DNA from 2 places in the Fusobacterium necrogenes genome. Region 1 is predicted to be linked to the other one. Evidence: riboswitches for the same ligand, from Rfam matches in the RefSeq annotation. Region 1 holds a riboswitch; the other holds the start of a gene.
What was found. Region 1 has a riboswitch for FMN ahead of DYA59_RS04885 (FGGY-family carbohydrate kinase). Riboswitches for the same ligand answer to the same signal wherever they lie in the genome.
Positions count from the first base shown of each region.

Region 2: it holds a riboswitch for FMN, as region 1 does, so the genes downstream of both, ribH (6,7-dimethyl-8-ribityllumazine synthase) here and DYA59_RS04885 (FGGY-family carbohydrate kinase) in region 1, are expected to answer to the same signal.

Region 1 covers NZ_UGGU01000003.1:972,881-980,762, reverse strand. Annotated here, with positions in the region: gene DYA59_RS04905 (MATE family efflux transporter) at 1-1,268, opposite strand, end outside; gene DYA59_RS04900 (DUF2004 domain-containing protein) at 1,393-1,869, opposite strand; gene DYA59_RS04895 (GNAT family N-acetyltransferase) at 2,176-2,331, opposite strand; gene DYA59_RS04890 (hypothetical protein) at 2,415-2,636, opposite strand; FMN riboswitch at 3,262-3,386, shown strand; gene DYA59_RS04885 (FGGY-family carbohydrate kinase) at 3,488-5,026, shown strand; M-box (ykoK) riboswitch at 5,074-5,235, shown strand; gene mgtA (magnesium-translocating P-type ATPase) at 5,487-7,882, shown strand, end outside.
Region 2 covers NZ_UGGU01000003.1:1,568,675-1,576,556, reverse strand. Annotated here, with positions in the region: gene DYA59_RS07400 (DUF554 domain-containing protein) at 1-440, shown strand, start outside; gene DYA59_RS07395 (GNAT family N-acetyltransferase) at 496-972, opposite strand; gene DYA59_RS07390 (Na+/H+ antiporter NhaC family protein) at 999-2,312, opposite strand; FMN riboswitch at 2,548-2,677, shown strand; gene ribH (6,7-dimethyl-8-ribityllumazine synthase) at 2,764-3,225, shown strand; gene ribD (bifunctional diaminohydroxyphosphoribosylaminopyrimidine deaminase/5-amino-6-(5-phosphoribosylamino)uracil reductase RibD) at 3,230-4,306, shown strand; gene DYA59_RS07375 (riboflavin synthase) at 4,323-4,973, shown strand; gene ribA (GTP cyclohydrolase II) at 4,988-6,184, shown strand; gene DYA59_RS07365 (Hpt domain-containing protein) at 6,324-6,674, shown strand; gene DYA59_RS07360 (5'-methylthioadenosine/S-adenosylhomocysteine nucleosidase family protein) at 6,732-7,547, shown strand; gene DYA59_RS07355 (suppressor of fused domain protein) at 7,544-7,882, shown strand, end outside.

The sequences.
Region 1 (7,882 bases):
AATATCCAAACAATTGGTTCAGAAACTATTATTCCCATATATCCTATACTAGGTGTGAGGAAAAAAGCTACAGCTACTTTTCCAACTAACTCTATAAAACTGGAGAAAATTGGAGTTATTAAATCTCCTATTCCTTGCATAGCATTTCTCAATATGCATATAATAGCTGGGACAAAATAAAATATCGTATTTATTTTTAAATATTTTTCTGCTATATTAATTATTTCAGAAATTCTAGTTCCTGTAACTAGATATACTAACTGTGGAGAGATTGTGTAACTTAGTATCAAAATAAAAGCACACCAAACCCAAGTTATATAAAGAGCTTGCCATATTCCTATTTTTATTCTCTTATACTCCCTAGCTCCTTTATTTTGTCCACAATATGTTGCCATTGTAACACTCATCACTCCAAATGGAAGCATAAAAAACTCTGTTATCTTTCTAGCTGCTGTATGAGCTACTATTGTATTTGTTCCAAGAGCATTGATAGCTATTTGTAGAGCCAAAGTTCCAAAATATACAAGGGACATCATCATTCCCATAGAGAGACCAGAACCATAAAGTTTTTTTACGAGTTGTATATCTATTTTGAAATCCTCTTTTTTCAATCTAAGATTTGGATATTTTTTCCACATATATACTACACAAAATAGTACTGATATTCCTTGAGAGGTGACTGTTGCCCAAGCTGCTCCAACTACTCCCATTTTAAGATTAAGTATAAAATATAAATCCAAAAATATATTAAATCCACAAGCTATAACTAAAAATATAAGAGGAGCTATTGTATCTCCAATAGCTCTTAATATTCCAGCAAAAGCATTATAAAACATAGTAGCTATTATTCCCAAAAGGATAATTTTAATATATCCATAAGATTGTGAAAAAATTTCATTAGAAACATTTAATATATTAAGTATTGGTTTTAAAAATGTAACACTAAAAAAACTTATGAATAGTGCTGTTAAAAAACCTAATAAAAATGTTCCCCCTATACTTTTCCTTATATTCTTTTCATTTTTTGCTCCAAAATTTTGAGCAATAATAATAGAAAATCCATTTGTAAGTCCTGTTAGAAAACCAATAAGTAGAGTACTTATTGCTGTACTTGCCCCAACAGCTGCTAGAGTATTTTCTCCTAAAGTACTTCCCACTATCCTAGTATCTGTTAAGCTATAAAAAAGTTGAAATAAATTCCCTAGACACACTGGGATAGCAAATTTTAGCATTTGTTTTGTAGGACTACCTGTTGTTAGATCTGTCATAATTAAGTCTTCTCCTCGATTTTTAACCTCAATATTTGTAGAGCTTTATTAAATAAATACTTGTACCATTATCAATAATTATACATAGATTTTTATTTTTTATCTATCATTTTTTAGAATATTATTAACTTTCCCAAGTAATATCTAGAATTTCTCCCTTATTATCAGTAATAACTACAAGAATTTGACTGCTAAACTTTTTATCTAGCATAAAATCCCATACAGCATAGTCTTCATATTTTGGGTATATTCCTACTCTTACTAGATTTATAACCCTAAAAAGTTTCTCATCTATTGGAAGAGTTTTTTCTGTTTCTTCAGTGAGTTTTTCTATATCTTTTTTATCGAATTCTTCTATGTGCCAATCTATCCACTCTTTTGTAAGACCCCAGTCATCAAAATCCTCATTTAATTTTTCTTCTATTTTTTCTTTAAAACTAGATAAGTTTGAAATATATTCATCATACTCTAATATCCAATCTTTTTTTCCTACTACTTCCTCTAAATCCAAATCTAATTGGATATCTCTATCCTTTAAATGAATAGTAGTTTCATAATAGTCTTTATTGATATCAATCTCTCCAAAGAATCTTATCTTCATCTTCTTACTTCCTTTCTCCTTAGATTTTTTTATTATTATAGCATAACTATAATTATATAGATAGTAACTAATTAAAGAAAACTCAGAGAATTGTGAAGGAAACACTGAAAGCTTTGCTTTTTGCGTCTCAAAATTTTTTTCACATTTGGATAGTTTTCTCTTTTTGTAACGCTTCTAGTCCTTGTAAATATTTCATTAAGATATTCTGCCTCTTCTTTAGTTACTATTGACATAAGTATCCATCTAATCAATTTTCTTATTTATTTTAATTTTCCATATATACACTCATCATAAATTATGCCATTTTTATATAGATTTTTCTCTTATTCCTTCTAATTTAAATCCATTTTTTTCAATTACTCTTCTTGAGTCAATATTATCTTTAAAAGTGGTCGCCATTATTTTAATAATATCTAACTGCTCAAATGCTAATTCATAAACTTTTTCTGTTGCCTGTGTCATTATTCCTCTTCACCAATATTCAGTTGAAGGATAATAACCTAAGACCCCCTCTTTAATATAAATATCTCCTCTTTTTTCAATACTTATTGTTTCACAAATTTTTCCATCAATAACAATAGCTCTGAAGATTCCATTGCTTCCTTCATTTTTTCTACATAATCTAAATAATCTAACCACCAAATTACATCTTCAGCTTTATAAGGGTTTGGAATTCTATTTGATAAATATTTTCTATCTATTTTATTACAAATATCCTTCAATTCATACTTATACTTTTTATTCCATTTTCTTAATTCTACTTTCATATTTCTCTCCCTTTTATAATCTAATATTTCTCTTGTAACTTTCAATTTTTCTTTCTGGTAATTTTCTCTCTATATTATTTAATATACTCCAAAAATTTTTATTATCCTATGAAAATAAAAAACAGTCAGTATTTTTTAAAAATTTCTGACTGTCAAATTTAATTTAAAATTTATTGTAGCTCTATCCTACTATGACTAGGTTCTCTGAAACATTTACACTCCCTACCACGGCTTAGGGTTCTCCTCATTCAAGTTATGTAATAAATTTTATTTTTAGTCAATTTTTAATTATTTCTCCTTAGTTATCAAGTTAAATACATTCTATATTTCTATATATTTTTTATCTAAAGTTTCGACTTTTCTTCAGCTAGTTTTAATAATCTATCTCTCGTATTATATCTTTTATCAAACTCCACCGCAATCCCAACTCCAAGAGCATAATCTCTCTTTATACAGTGAGCATAATAATAATCTTTTTGATTAAATATATCCTCCTATATACATACTTTTTTGCAACCATAAGTTTATATTTTAATTTTGTCATAATAATATGTCATTTTCAGAACTTTTGAGTATTATATTGACAATTAGATTTAAAAATGTTATATTCAAATTAATAAGAATATTTTATCTTCAGGGCAGGGTGAGGTAACAATTCCCGACCGGTGGTTATAGTCCACGAGAATTTTTTAATTCTGATTTGGTGAAATTCCAAAACCGACAGTATAGTCTGGATGGAAGAAGAAAAGATATACTATTTTTTCGTTTATTTTGCCCAGAGTTTTCTGGGTTTTTTTAATAGTTATCTTTAAGTTTTCCATTAAAAATATTTAATTTTTATGGAGGTTGTTATGAATAAATATTATATTGGATTTGATGCTGGAACTCAAAGTGTTAAGGTTGCTATCTATTCATTAGAAATGGAGTGTGTAGCTGAAAAATCTTATCCTACTACTCTCAATTATCCTCAATCTGGTTGGGTAGAGATGGATGTAAATGAATATTTAGAAGCTTGTAAAAAAGGGATAAGAGATTGTGTTACACAGATGAAGGAAAAAGGCTTAAATCCAAGTGAAGTGAGAGGAATTTTTGGTGATGGAATAATCTGTGGTATTGCTGGAATAGATGAAAATGGTAAACCTATAACACCATATGTAAACTACTTAGATTCTCGTTGCCAAAAAGATGTAGAGGAGCTTTTAAGTAAAAATTTTGATATCTGGGCTAAAGAAACTGGAAATCCTACTCCTAACTGTATGTTTCCAGCTATGATAGCTAGATGGTTTTTAAAAAATACTAAATTTCTAGAAAATGGTTGTAAATTTGTTCACAATGCTCCATATATTTTGATGAACCTAGCTGGATTATCTCCTAAAGATGCTTTTATAGATTGGGGAACTATATCTGGTTGGGGACTAGGATACAATGTCTATAAAAAAGAGTGGTCAGATGAACAACTTAAAATTTTAAATATAGATAAAAAATATCTTCCTAAAATAGTAAAACCTTGGGATATAATTGGAAACCTTTCTCAAGAGATGGCAGAGTTTACAGGATTACCAGCAGGTATTCCTATCTGTGCTGGTGCTGGAGATACTATGCAATCTATGTTAGGTTGTGGGCTTTTAGAGAAAAATATGGCTGCTGATGTAGCTGGTACTTGTGCTATGTTCTGTGTATCAACTGATGGAATAAAAGAGGAGTTGAGCAAACCAGAAAATGGATTGATTTTTAATAGTGGAACTTTAGAAAACTCATATTTTTATTGGGGATTTATAAGAACAGGTGGACTTGCTCTTAGATGGTTTAGAGATAATATCTGTGATAAAGTTGGTGAGGATTCATATTTCGATAAACTTTCTAAAGCAGCAGAAAAAATTCCAACTGGAGCTAATGGAGTTTTATTTTTACCATATCTCACTAAGGGAGTTGGAGAATTAGCAAATGCCTCTGGTTGTTTTTTAAATATGGGAATGGATACTGACCAAGCTACACTATGGAGAGCTGTACTAGAAGCTATTGGATACGACTATATTGGAATCACAGATATATATAAAAAAGGTGGAGTATCCCTAGAGGAGATAACTATAACTGAGGGTGGAAGCAAAAGTAACCTTTGGAATCAAATAAAAGCTGATATGCTAAATACCAAAACTAAGACTTTTAAGAAATCTGGCGGAGCTGTAATGATGAATGTATTAACTGTGGCTTATGCTCTTGGAGATATAAAAGATTTAAAAGAGGTAATAAAAAATAATTTAGAGATTAATAAAAATTATCTTCCTCAAAAAGAAAAAACTGATTATTATAGAGAAATTTTTGAAACTAGAAAGATGCTCTTAAACTCTGAAATGAAGGAAGTTTTCAAAATTTTAGAAAAAGTAAAATAAATTTTTACTTGACAAATAAAAAAAATTATACTATACTTTAGACAATTTAATAGTTCCGGTAAGTAAGGCTACTATAGGGATATGGGTTACTGCCGCAAAATAGTGGAGACACTATGCGCTGGTTTGAACAGGCAACATCGAAACCAAGGTGTTATCTAATGTAACTTCACCGCCCTACAGAGTTGAAGCTCAAACGGTGGTAAAAAATAGTTTTTATTTTTTATATTTATTTGGATATTACTCCATACCACTGTTTGAATTGGGATGGAGTTTTTTATTTTCTTGATTTTTTAGGAGGTGCAAAATGGACGTAGAAAATAGTGGCAGTAGTATGTATTTAAAAGTTCAATATTTATCAGACATCTTTTTCTATGTCTGTTTTTAAGTTCGCCCTTGTTCTTTTAAATATATGCTACCCTGTTTAAGCTTTAAAGATATTTTAAAATTAAGGAGGATAGCAATGAAAAAATTTAAAAACATTAACAAAGCTGAAATCAACTCAAGAAATCTAAAAGATGAAGAAAACAAAAAAATAAGAGTGTACTCTTCTCTAGGAACAGAGGAGTTACTAAAAAAATTAGATACATCTTTAGAGGGAGTTACTAAGGAGCAAGCTGAAAAAAGCTTAGATATATTTGGAAAGAATATAATAACTCACGGAAAGAAAAAATCATTCTTCAAAAAAATAGTAGAGGCTTTTGTAAATCCTTTTACAGCTGTACTTTTCTGTCTAGCCCTTGTGTCTACTGTTACTGATATGATTATTCCTTGGTACAGCAACACTCCAGAAGATTTTTCTCCTATTACAGTAATCATTATCACTACTATGGTTACTATCTCTGGATTATTACGTTTTATTCAAGAGGAAAAAAGTAATAATGCTGCTGAAAGCTTATCTGCTATGATAACTACTACTACTTCAGTTAAAAGATTTGGAGAAAATAAAAAGGAGATTCCTTTAGAAGATGTAGTAATCGGAGATATAGTTTATCTTGCTGCTGGGGATATTATTCCTGCTGATTTAAGAATAATTGAATGTAAAGACTTCTTTATCAGCCAATCTTCTCTAACAGGTGAAAGTGAGCCTGTGGAGAAAAAAGCTCAAATTATACTAGATGATAAACTTGCTGTAACAGAGTTAAATAACATAGCTTTTATGGGAAGCAATGTTATCAGTGGCTCAGCTATTGGAGTTGTTATCTCTACTGGAGATAATACACTTCTTGGTTCTATATCTAAAACTTTAGTATCAGATGAAAAAATTGAATCTAGTTTTGAAAAAGGTGTCAATTCTGTTTCATGGTTACTTATCCGTTTTATGATGGTAATGGTTCCTATTGTATTCTTTGTAAATGGATTTACAAAAGGAAGCTGGGTACAAGCTCTACTATTTGCCATCTCAATAGCAGTAGGACTTACTCCAGAGATGTTACCTATGATAGTTACAACTTGTCTAGCTAAAGGTGCTGTATCTATGGCTAAAAAGAAAACTATCGTTAAAAATCTTAACTCTATTCAAAACTTTGGTTCAATGGATATCCTTTGTACAGATAAGACAGGAACTATCACTTTAGACAAGGTAGTTCTAGAGTATCATATGGACGTACATGGAAATGAAAATAATAGAGTATTACGTCATGCTTTTTTAAATAGCTGGTTTCAAACAGGATTAAAAAATCTGTTAGATTTATCTATTATTGAAAAAACTCATGAAGAGGGAGAAAGGGATAGTTCTCTTTTAGAATTAGAAAAGATATATACAAAAGTTGATGAGATTCCTTTTGACTTTTCTCGTCGTCGTATGACTGTGGTGGTAGAAGATAAATCAGGAAAAAGACAGATGATAACTAAAGGTGCTGTTGAAGAGATGTTATCTATTTGTAAATATACAGAGTTTAAAGGTGAGATAGTTTTACTTACTGATGAGATAAAAGAGGAAGTTTTAAAAACTGTTGAAAATTTCAATGAAGACGGACTTCGTGTTATTGCTCTTGCTCAAAAAACTAATCCATCTCCTGTGGATAGTTTTGGAGTAAAAGATGAAGTGGATATGGTACTTATGGGATATCTTGCTTTCTTAGACCCACCTAAACCTACAACTGCTAAAGCTATTGCTGCTCTAAAAGAGTATGGGGTAAGAACTAAGGTTTTAACTGGTGATAATGATAAAGTTACTAAAAGTATTTGTGGAAAAGTTGGACTTAATAGTAAAAATATTTTACTTGGCTCAGATATAGATAATATGAGTGATGAAGAACTTTCAACTGTTGTTGAAAAGGTAGATATATTTGCAAAACTATCTCCTATGCAAAAAACTAGAATTGTTCAAATCTTAAAAGAGAATGGACATACAGTTGGATTTATGGGAGATGGAATAAATGATGCTGCTGCTATGAAAGAGGCAGATATAGGAATATCTGTTGATACAGCTGTGGATATAGCTAAAGAATCTGCTGATATAATCTTACTTGAAAAAGATTTAATGGTATTAGAAGAAGGAATTATTGAGGGACGTAAAACTTATGCAAATATGATTAAGTATATTAAGATGACTGCTTCATCTAACTTTGGTAATATGTTTTCAGTATTAGCTGCTAGTGCTTTCTTACCATTTTTACCAATGATGAGTATACACTTAATTCTATTAAATCTAATCTATGATCTATCTTGTACTGCTATCCCTTGGGATAATGTAGATAAAGAGTTTTTAAAAATTCCTAGAAAATGGGAAGCAAGCTCTATTGGAAAATTTATGTTATGGATAGGACCTACTAGTTCTATATTTGATATAACTACATACTTATTGATGTATTTTGTTATCTGTCCTATGTTTGTATCGAATGGAGTGCTATACAA
Region 2 (7,882 bases), 600 kb from region 1:
ATAAGTTAAATTTTGATATTCCTGGAGATAAAGAGGCTTATATGCATTTTTATTTACTTGTTACAGTTACTCTTTGTGCTAGTGGAACTAATATATTTGGAGCTATTAACGAAGGAATAACTGGAGATATGACTATTTTACTTTCTAAAGCTGTTATGGATATTTTTGCCTCTGTTATCTTTGCTGCTACTTTAGGTTATCCTATGAATTTAATTGTTATTCCTCAATTTATTATCCTTACAATCATTTTTTATCTTTCACAATTTATAATTCCTTTTATTTCTCCTGATATGATGAAAGATTTTATTGCAGTGGGAGGAATTCTTACTTTTGTCTTAGGACTTAGTATTGCACAAATTAAACATATAAGTGCTATTAATCTACTTCCAGCTCTTATTCTTATTTGGCCTTGTTCAAAATTATTTAGTTTAATAATTTAAATAAAAAAGGAAAATCTATTTAGATTACTATCTAAGTATATTTTCCTTTAATTTTTTATATCTCCAAATACATGATTCTACTAAAATTTTCAAATCCTAATCCTTCATAAAATAGTATTGCACTTTCATTAAATTCATATACATTAACTTCTATCCTATTAATTCCTTTTTCTTTAGTCCAATCTAGAATAGTATCAAATAACATATTACCTATTCCCATTCCTCTATATTCCTTTTTGACTATTATGGTATCTAAAACTATCCACTCTCTATCTATTTTTAAAGGGTATGGAGTATTTTTCTTTTTTATTACTTCTGCTAATCCTAATAATTGACCTTCGCTCTCAGCTACAAATATCTCACTATTTTCATCTCTACACATATTTTCTATATGCTCTAAAGATCTTCCTATGACCTTTGCTTTTTTAAAAATATGTGGTAAATTAATTCTGTGGTATTTATCTAACTCTTCAAAAAGTAAATTCATTTTTTCAAAATCCTTTATTTTAGCCTCTCTTATTAATATATTCAAGATTTATTCCTCCATTTTTAAGTATTTCATTTATTAAAAATTCTATTATTGAAAGAGAAAATTATAAATAGTATTGTACAAATAAATAGTAAACCTTGATACCATAATAATGGAATGATATCTAATGGAGAAACTTTACCAGCTGTGAATCCTAAGAGAATTAACATTTGAGCTCCGTAGGGAATAAAGCCTTGAAAAATGCAAGAAAAAATATCTAATATAGCTGCACTTTCTCTTAGATCAACATTGTATTTTTCAGAAATTTTTTTAGCAATTGGACCATTAATTATAATAGCAACTGTATTATTAGCAACAGCTATATCAGTTAAAGCTACTAAGGTGCCTATTCCTATTTTTGCACTTTTAGGTCCAACTATAAATTTTTGAATTTGATCAATAAGCCATTGAATTCCACCAGCCTTAGTAGTCATTGTAGCAAGTCCACCTGTAAGTAGCGAGAGTAAGAAAATTTCATTCATACTTGTGAACCCATTGTAAATCTCTTTAGAAAAAGTTAAAAATGAAAAATCTCCATAAACAAATCCTATAATTCCCGATAAAATAATACCTGATGTCAACACTATAAAAACATTTATACCAATAATGGCCAATAGAAGTACAATTACATAAGGAAGAATCTTTAAAAAATTGTATGGAAGGATTTCTATATTAGGAATACTTTCCGGACGCCCAAAAATAAGAAGTAAAATGATAGTTATTATAGCAGAAGGGGCAGCTATATATAAATTAACTCTAAATTTATCTTTCATTTCAACTCCTTGAGTTTTTGTAGCGGCAATAGTTGTATCCGATATAATAGAAAGATTATCACCAAACATGGAACCACCCAAAACAGTAGCTAATATAAGTGGCATAGAAACACCACTTTTTTCAGAGAGACCTATCGCTATAGGAGTAATAGCAACGATAGAACCAACTGATGTGCCAGTAGCTGTTGAAATAAATGCAGATATAATAAATAATCCAGCAGCTATATAGTGAGAAGATACATGAGTAAGGCCGAAATGTACGGTTGCATCTACTCCTCCCATTGTTTTAGTAACAGTAGCAAAAGCTCCAGCTAAAAGATATATTATGCACATTGTAATAATATCTTGATGTCCACATCCTTGAAGGAAATTACTAAATTTTTCATTTATAGTTCCTTTAAATATTGTGAATGCTGATATTAACCCAATAAAGATAGCAATTGGAGAGGGTAATTGATAGAAAGCCATTTCTATCTTTTGAAAATGTAGGAAGATTCCCGTTCCTAAATAGATAATGACAAAAATTAATAAAGGTATTAACCCAAGAAAGCTGGATTTTTTGTTTTCCATATTTTCCTCCTGATAAATTGAAAATAATTTTACATAATAAGTGTACTTTGTTTATTAATAAAAAGCAAGTAAAGATTTTTTAATCATTTGATTAGTAAAGAAATAATTAAAAGTTTTTGTTGTATATATAGGAGTTATCTTAGAAAAATAAAAGAATATATTGAAGAATTATATTAAAAAATAATAGTTGACAAATTTATTGAATAAGATTATACTTGAACTATAATAATAAATATTTAATCTTCAGGGCAGGGTGAGTGAAAGCAATTCCCGACCGGTGGTTATAGTCCACGAGAGTTTCTTTGAAATTCTGATTTGGTGAGATTCCAAAACCGACAGTATAGTCTGGATGGAAGAAGAAAAGATATCTTTAATAAGGAATCTTATACTTTTTTACATGCCCAGAATAAGTCTGGGTTTTTTATTTGTCCTGAGAAATCAAGGAGGAAAAATGAGAGTATTACAAGGGAAATTTACAGGAAAAGAATTAAGAGTAGGAATAGTAGCAGCTAGATTTAATGAATTTATTACATCTAAACTTATTGCTGGGGCAGAGGACGCTTTATTAAGACATGAAGTAGAAGCTGATAACATAGATTTAGCTTGGGTTCCAGGAGCTTTTGAAATTCCACTTGTAGCAAAGAAAATGGCAGAATCTGGGAAATATGATGTGGTAATAACTTTAGGAGCAGTTATAAAAGGGTCTACACCACATTTTGATTATGTCTGTGCTGAGGTCTCTAAAGGAGTAGCAACAGTTAGCTTAAATAGTAATATTCCAGTAATATTTGGGGTATTGACAACTAATAGCATTGAAGAGGCTATAGAAAGAGCTGGAACAAAAGCTGGAAATAAAGGTTTTGATGCAGCTATAACAGCAATTGAAATGGTAAATTTATTAAAGGGGATGTAGTTTTATGGATGAAAAGTACATGGCAAGAGCATTAGAGTTAGCTGCTCTTGGAGAGGGAGCTGTAAATCCGAATCCTTTGGTAGGAGCTGTAGTAGTGAAAAATGGAATAATAGTAGGAGAGGGATATCATAAGAAGTATGGAGGACCCCATGCAGAAGTATTTGCTTTAGAGATGGCAGGAGAAAAAGCTGTGGGAGCAGATATTTATGTAACTTTAGAACCATGTTCACATTATGGAAAGACTCCACCATGTGCTAAAAAAATAATAGAAATGGGATTGAAGAGATGTATTATTGCATCTCTTGATCCTAATCCTTTAGTATCAGGAAGAGGAATAAAAATACTCCAAGATGCTGGAATAGAAGTAATAACAGGAGTATTAGAGCAAGAAGCAAAAGAGCTTAATAGAGTTTTTATGAAGTATATAGTAGAAAAAAAGTCATATCTTTTTTTAAAATGTGGAATAACATTAGATGGAAAAATAGCTACAAAAACTGGAGACTCAAAATGGATTACAAATGAATTAGCTAGAGAAAGAGTACAAAAACTACGAAGTAAATATATGGGGATAATGGTTGGTATTAATACAGTATTAAAAGATGACCCAAGTTTAACAGCTAGAATAGAAAATGGAAGAGATCCATATAGAATAGTAGTGGATCCAAATTTAGAGATACCATTAGGGAGTAAGATAGTAAATTTTCAAGATGGTAAAAGTATAGTTTTGACATCACAAAAAAATGTAGAAAATAAAAAAAGTAAGATACTTTTAGATAAGAAAGTAAAAGTTATTTATTTTGAAGGTAAAAATTTTAAAATATCAGAAATTTTATTAAAGACTGGAGATCTTGGAATAGATGGAATACTACTAGAGGGTGGAGGATATCTTATATCTAAAGCTTTTAAGGAGGGAGCAATAGATGGTGGAGAAATATTTATTGCACCTAAAATACTTGGAGATGAAAATGCAATACCTTTTATAAAAGGATTTTCTATGGAGAATATAGCTGATGGAATCGAATTGAAAAATGTTAAAATAAATAGTTATGGAGATAATGTATCTATGGAGTTTTATAGATAGAAAGGAGTGATTTCTTATTTTTACAGGATTAGTAGAAGAGATGGGAGAAGTTCTATCTATTGAAAGCGGAGAAAAATCTTTAAAATTAAAAATAAAGTGTAAAAAAGTCTTAGAGAAAGCAAAGCTTGGAGATAGTATTGCAACAAATGGGACATGTCTTACAGTGACAAAGTTAGGAAGTGATTATTTTACTGCTGATTGTATGTATGAAACAGTAAAAAGAACTAATCTTAAAAGGTTAACTGTAGGAGATAAAGTAAATTTGGAAAAGTCAATAACTTTAGCTACACCATTAGGAGGCCATTTAGTAACTGGAGATGTAGATTGTGAAGGAAGAGTGGTTGCAATTATTTCTGAAGGAATAGCTAAAATATATGAGATAGAGATAGAAAGAAAATATATGAAATACATAGTTGAAAAAGGAAGAGTCACTCTCGATGGAGCAAGTCTTACTGTAATGAAATTAGGAGATATGACTTTTGGAGTCTCACTTATACCTCATACTCAAGAAATGATCACGCTCGGGAAAAAAAGAGTTGGAGATTATATAAATGTCGAAACTGATTTAGTTGGAAAATATGTTGAAAGACTTTTAAAATTTCAAGATGGACCTTTTAAAGAGAATGAGGGAATTACTATGGAGTTTTTACTAAAAAATGGTTTTTAGAGGAGTGAATTGTGATGTTGGATAGAATAGAAGATGCTCTTGAAGAATTAAGAGCTGGTAAAGTAATAATAGTAGTAGATGATGAAAATAGAGAAAATGAAGGAGATTTTGTTTGTGCAGCTGAGTTTGCTACTCCTGAAAATATAAATTTAATGGCAACAGTAGGAAAAGGATTAATTTGTATGCCTATGACACAGGAGTATGCTAAAAAATTAGCTCTACCTCCAATGTGTTATGATAATACTGATAATCATTCCACTGCTTTTACTGTATCAATAGATCATGTAGATACAACAACTGGGATATCGGCCTATGAGCGTTCATTGACAGCTATGAAAGCTTTAGATGAAAATGTTAAGCCATATGAGTTTAGAAGACCAGGACATATGTTTCCATTAGTGGCTAGAAAAGGTGGAGTAATCGTCAGAAATGGCCATACAGAGGCAACTGTAGATTTAATGAGATTAGCTGGACTTAAACAAATGGGTTTATGTTGTGAAATCATGAAAGAAGATGGAACAATGGCTAGATTTGATGATTTACAATTGCTAGCTAAAGAATTAAATATGAAAATGATTTCTATTGAGGATTTACAAAAATATATAAAGATGAATGATCAATTAGTAGAGGTTGCGATAAGAGCTAAGATGCCTACTGGATCTGGAATTTTTGAAATAGTAGCATTTGATAATAATCTAGATGGAAAAGAACACATTGCTTTAGTAAAAGGAGATGTAGCAGGAAAAGAGAATGTTTTAGTTAGATTGCATTCTGAATGTTTTACAGGAGATATTTTAGGCTCTTTAAGATGTGATTGTGGCTCTCAATTGAAAAGAGCTATGAAAAGAGTAGATGAAGAAGGAGAAGGAGTAGTTCTTTATTTAAGACAAGAAGGAAGAGGAATAGGCCTTATAAATAAATTAAAAGCATATACTCTTCAAGATCAAGGAGCTGATACAGTAGAGGCTAATGTGGCTTTGGGATTTGAGCCAGATATGAGAGATTATGCGATAGCTGTTCAAATGTTAAAAGCTTTAGGAGTGAAGTCAGTGAGAGTAATGACTAATAATCCAGCAAAAATAGAAGCTCTTGAAAATTATGGAATGAAGGTAATAGGAAGAGAAGCTATAGAGACAGGATTTAATGAGACTAATGAGAAATATATGAAGACTAAAAAAGAAAAAATGAGACATATGTTAACAAAAATTTAAAATAGAGGATACTGTGAGGGAGAAACCAGTTATAGTTTCTCCCTTTTATAATATTAGGAAAAGGAGTTCATAAAGTTGCTAAAAAAAGATAAATATTATATACTTTAATTGTAAAAAGTTAGATATAGGAGGAAAGAAAATGGAATTAAAAGATTTAAATGGAATAATAGATATAGATATTGATGGAAGTTTAGCGAGATTTGGAGATATGATAGAATTTTATGTAAAGTTTTTAAAAAAATTTTCAGAAGATAAAAATTTTGAAGATTTAAAAATAGCATTAGATAGAAGTGATGTAAAAAAAATTGAAGAAATAGCTCATACATTAAAAGGAGTAGCTGGTAATTTAGGCCTCAATAAGGTATATCAATATTCAAATGAGATAGTTAATTTAGCTAGAGAAAATAAACTTGAAGAGATAAATAATATAAGACCTGAATTGGAAAAAGAAATGCAACATGTAACTGAAATATTAAAGAAGTTGATTTAGTAAAATGTACAAATACATATATTGTATTTCTATTAATTTAAAAAATGAGGAGAGAAGATGATATATATTTCAGTAGCTTTAGGAATAGAAGCAAAACCTATTATAAAGTATTTTAATTTAAAAAGAGATAATGGTATAAAAAAATTACAAGTTTTTAAAAATGAGAGAGTTACTTTGATAATAACAGGAGTAGGAATTTTAAAAAGTGCAATAGCTTTGACATATATTTTTTCCCAAAGTGAGATAGATGAAGATGACATATTTTTAAATATTGGAATCTGTGGAGCTAAGAGTGAAAAATATAGTATAGGGGATATAGTCCTATGTAATAAAATAATAAATTCAGAGTTGGAGAAAAGTTATTATCCAGATATGGTGTTTAATCATTCCTTTAAGGAAGGGAGCTTAGAGAGTTTTAATACCCTAGTATATTGTGAAGATGAGGTTGTAGGAGATTTAGTAGATATGGAGGGGGCAGGTCTTTTTGAAGCTACTACATATTTTTTTCAAAGTTACCAACTAAATTTTATAAAGATAGTATCTGATTATTTAGATAGAGAGGTAGAGCAAAACCAAGTGGAGGAGTTAATTTTAAAATCTCTTCCTCAGATAGATAACTGGTTGATAGAGAGAGAAAAATTTAAAGTAGAAAAGGAGATGGATTTCACTTTAGAAGAAAAAAATATGGTAGAGGAACTTATAAAAAACGCTAGATTTACAGCAACTATGGAAAATGAATTAAAAAGCTTGTTACTTTATTATAAATTACAAGGAAAAAATATAAATGAAATTTTGGAAAAATATAGAGATGTAGAGATAAAAGATAAGAGAGATAGTAAAAAAATCTTAGAGGAGATCAAGGAGATAAGATGAAAGAGAATAACGAATTTGAGATAATTGATACAGCTGGTTTTGATGCAATAGAGAAAAGATTTAAAAAACTTTATCCTAAGCAGGAGGAGATACATTTCCACGCTCAAGTTTCATCAAGATTAGGTGGAGATGACCCTCTTGATGGAATAAGTATATTTAGAGGAGATGGATATTATCACTTTGTAACTTTTGGTTTTAGTGAACTCTATGAAAAAGAGAGTGATGATATGGAGTATAGTGGATATGGTTTTGAGCTTACATTTAAATTGAAGATGACAGAGGAACAGAAAAAGAGAAAAAAAAGAGACTTTGATATAAAGGACAGGGAGCTAAAA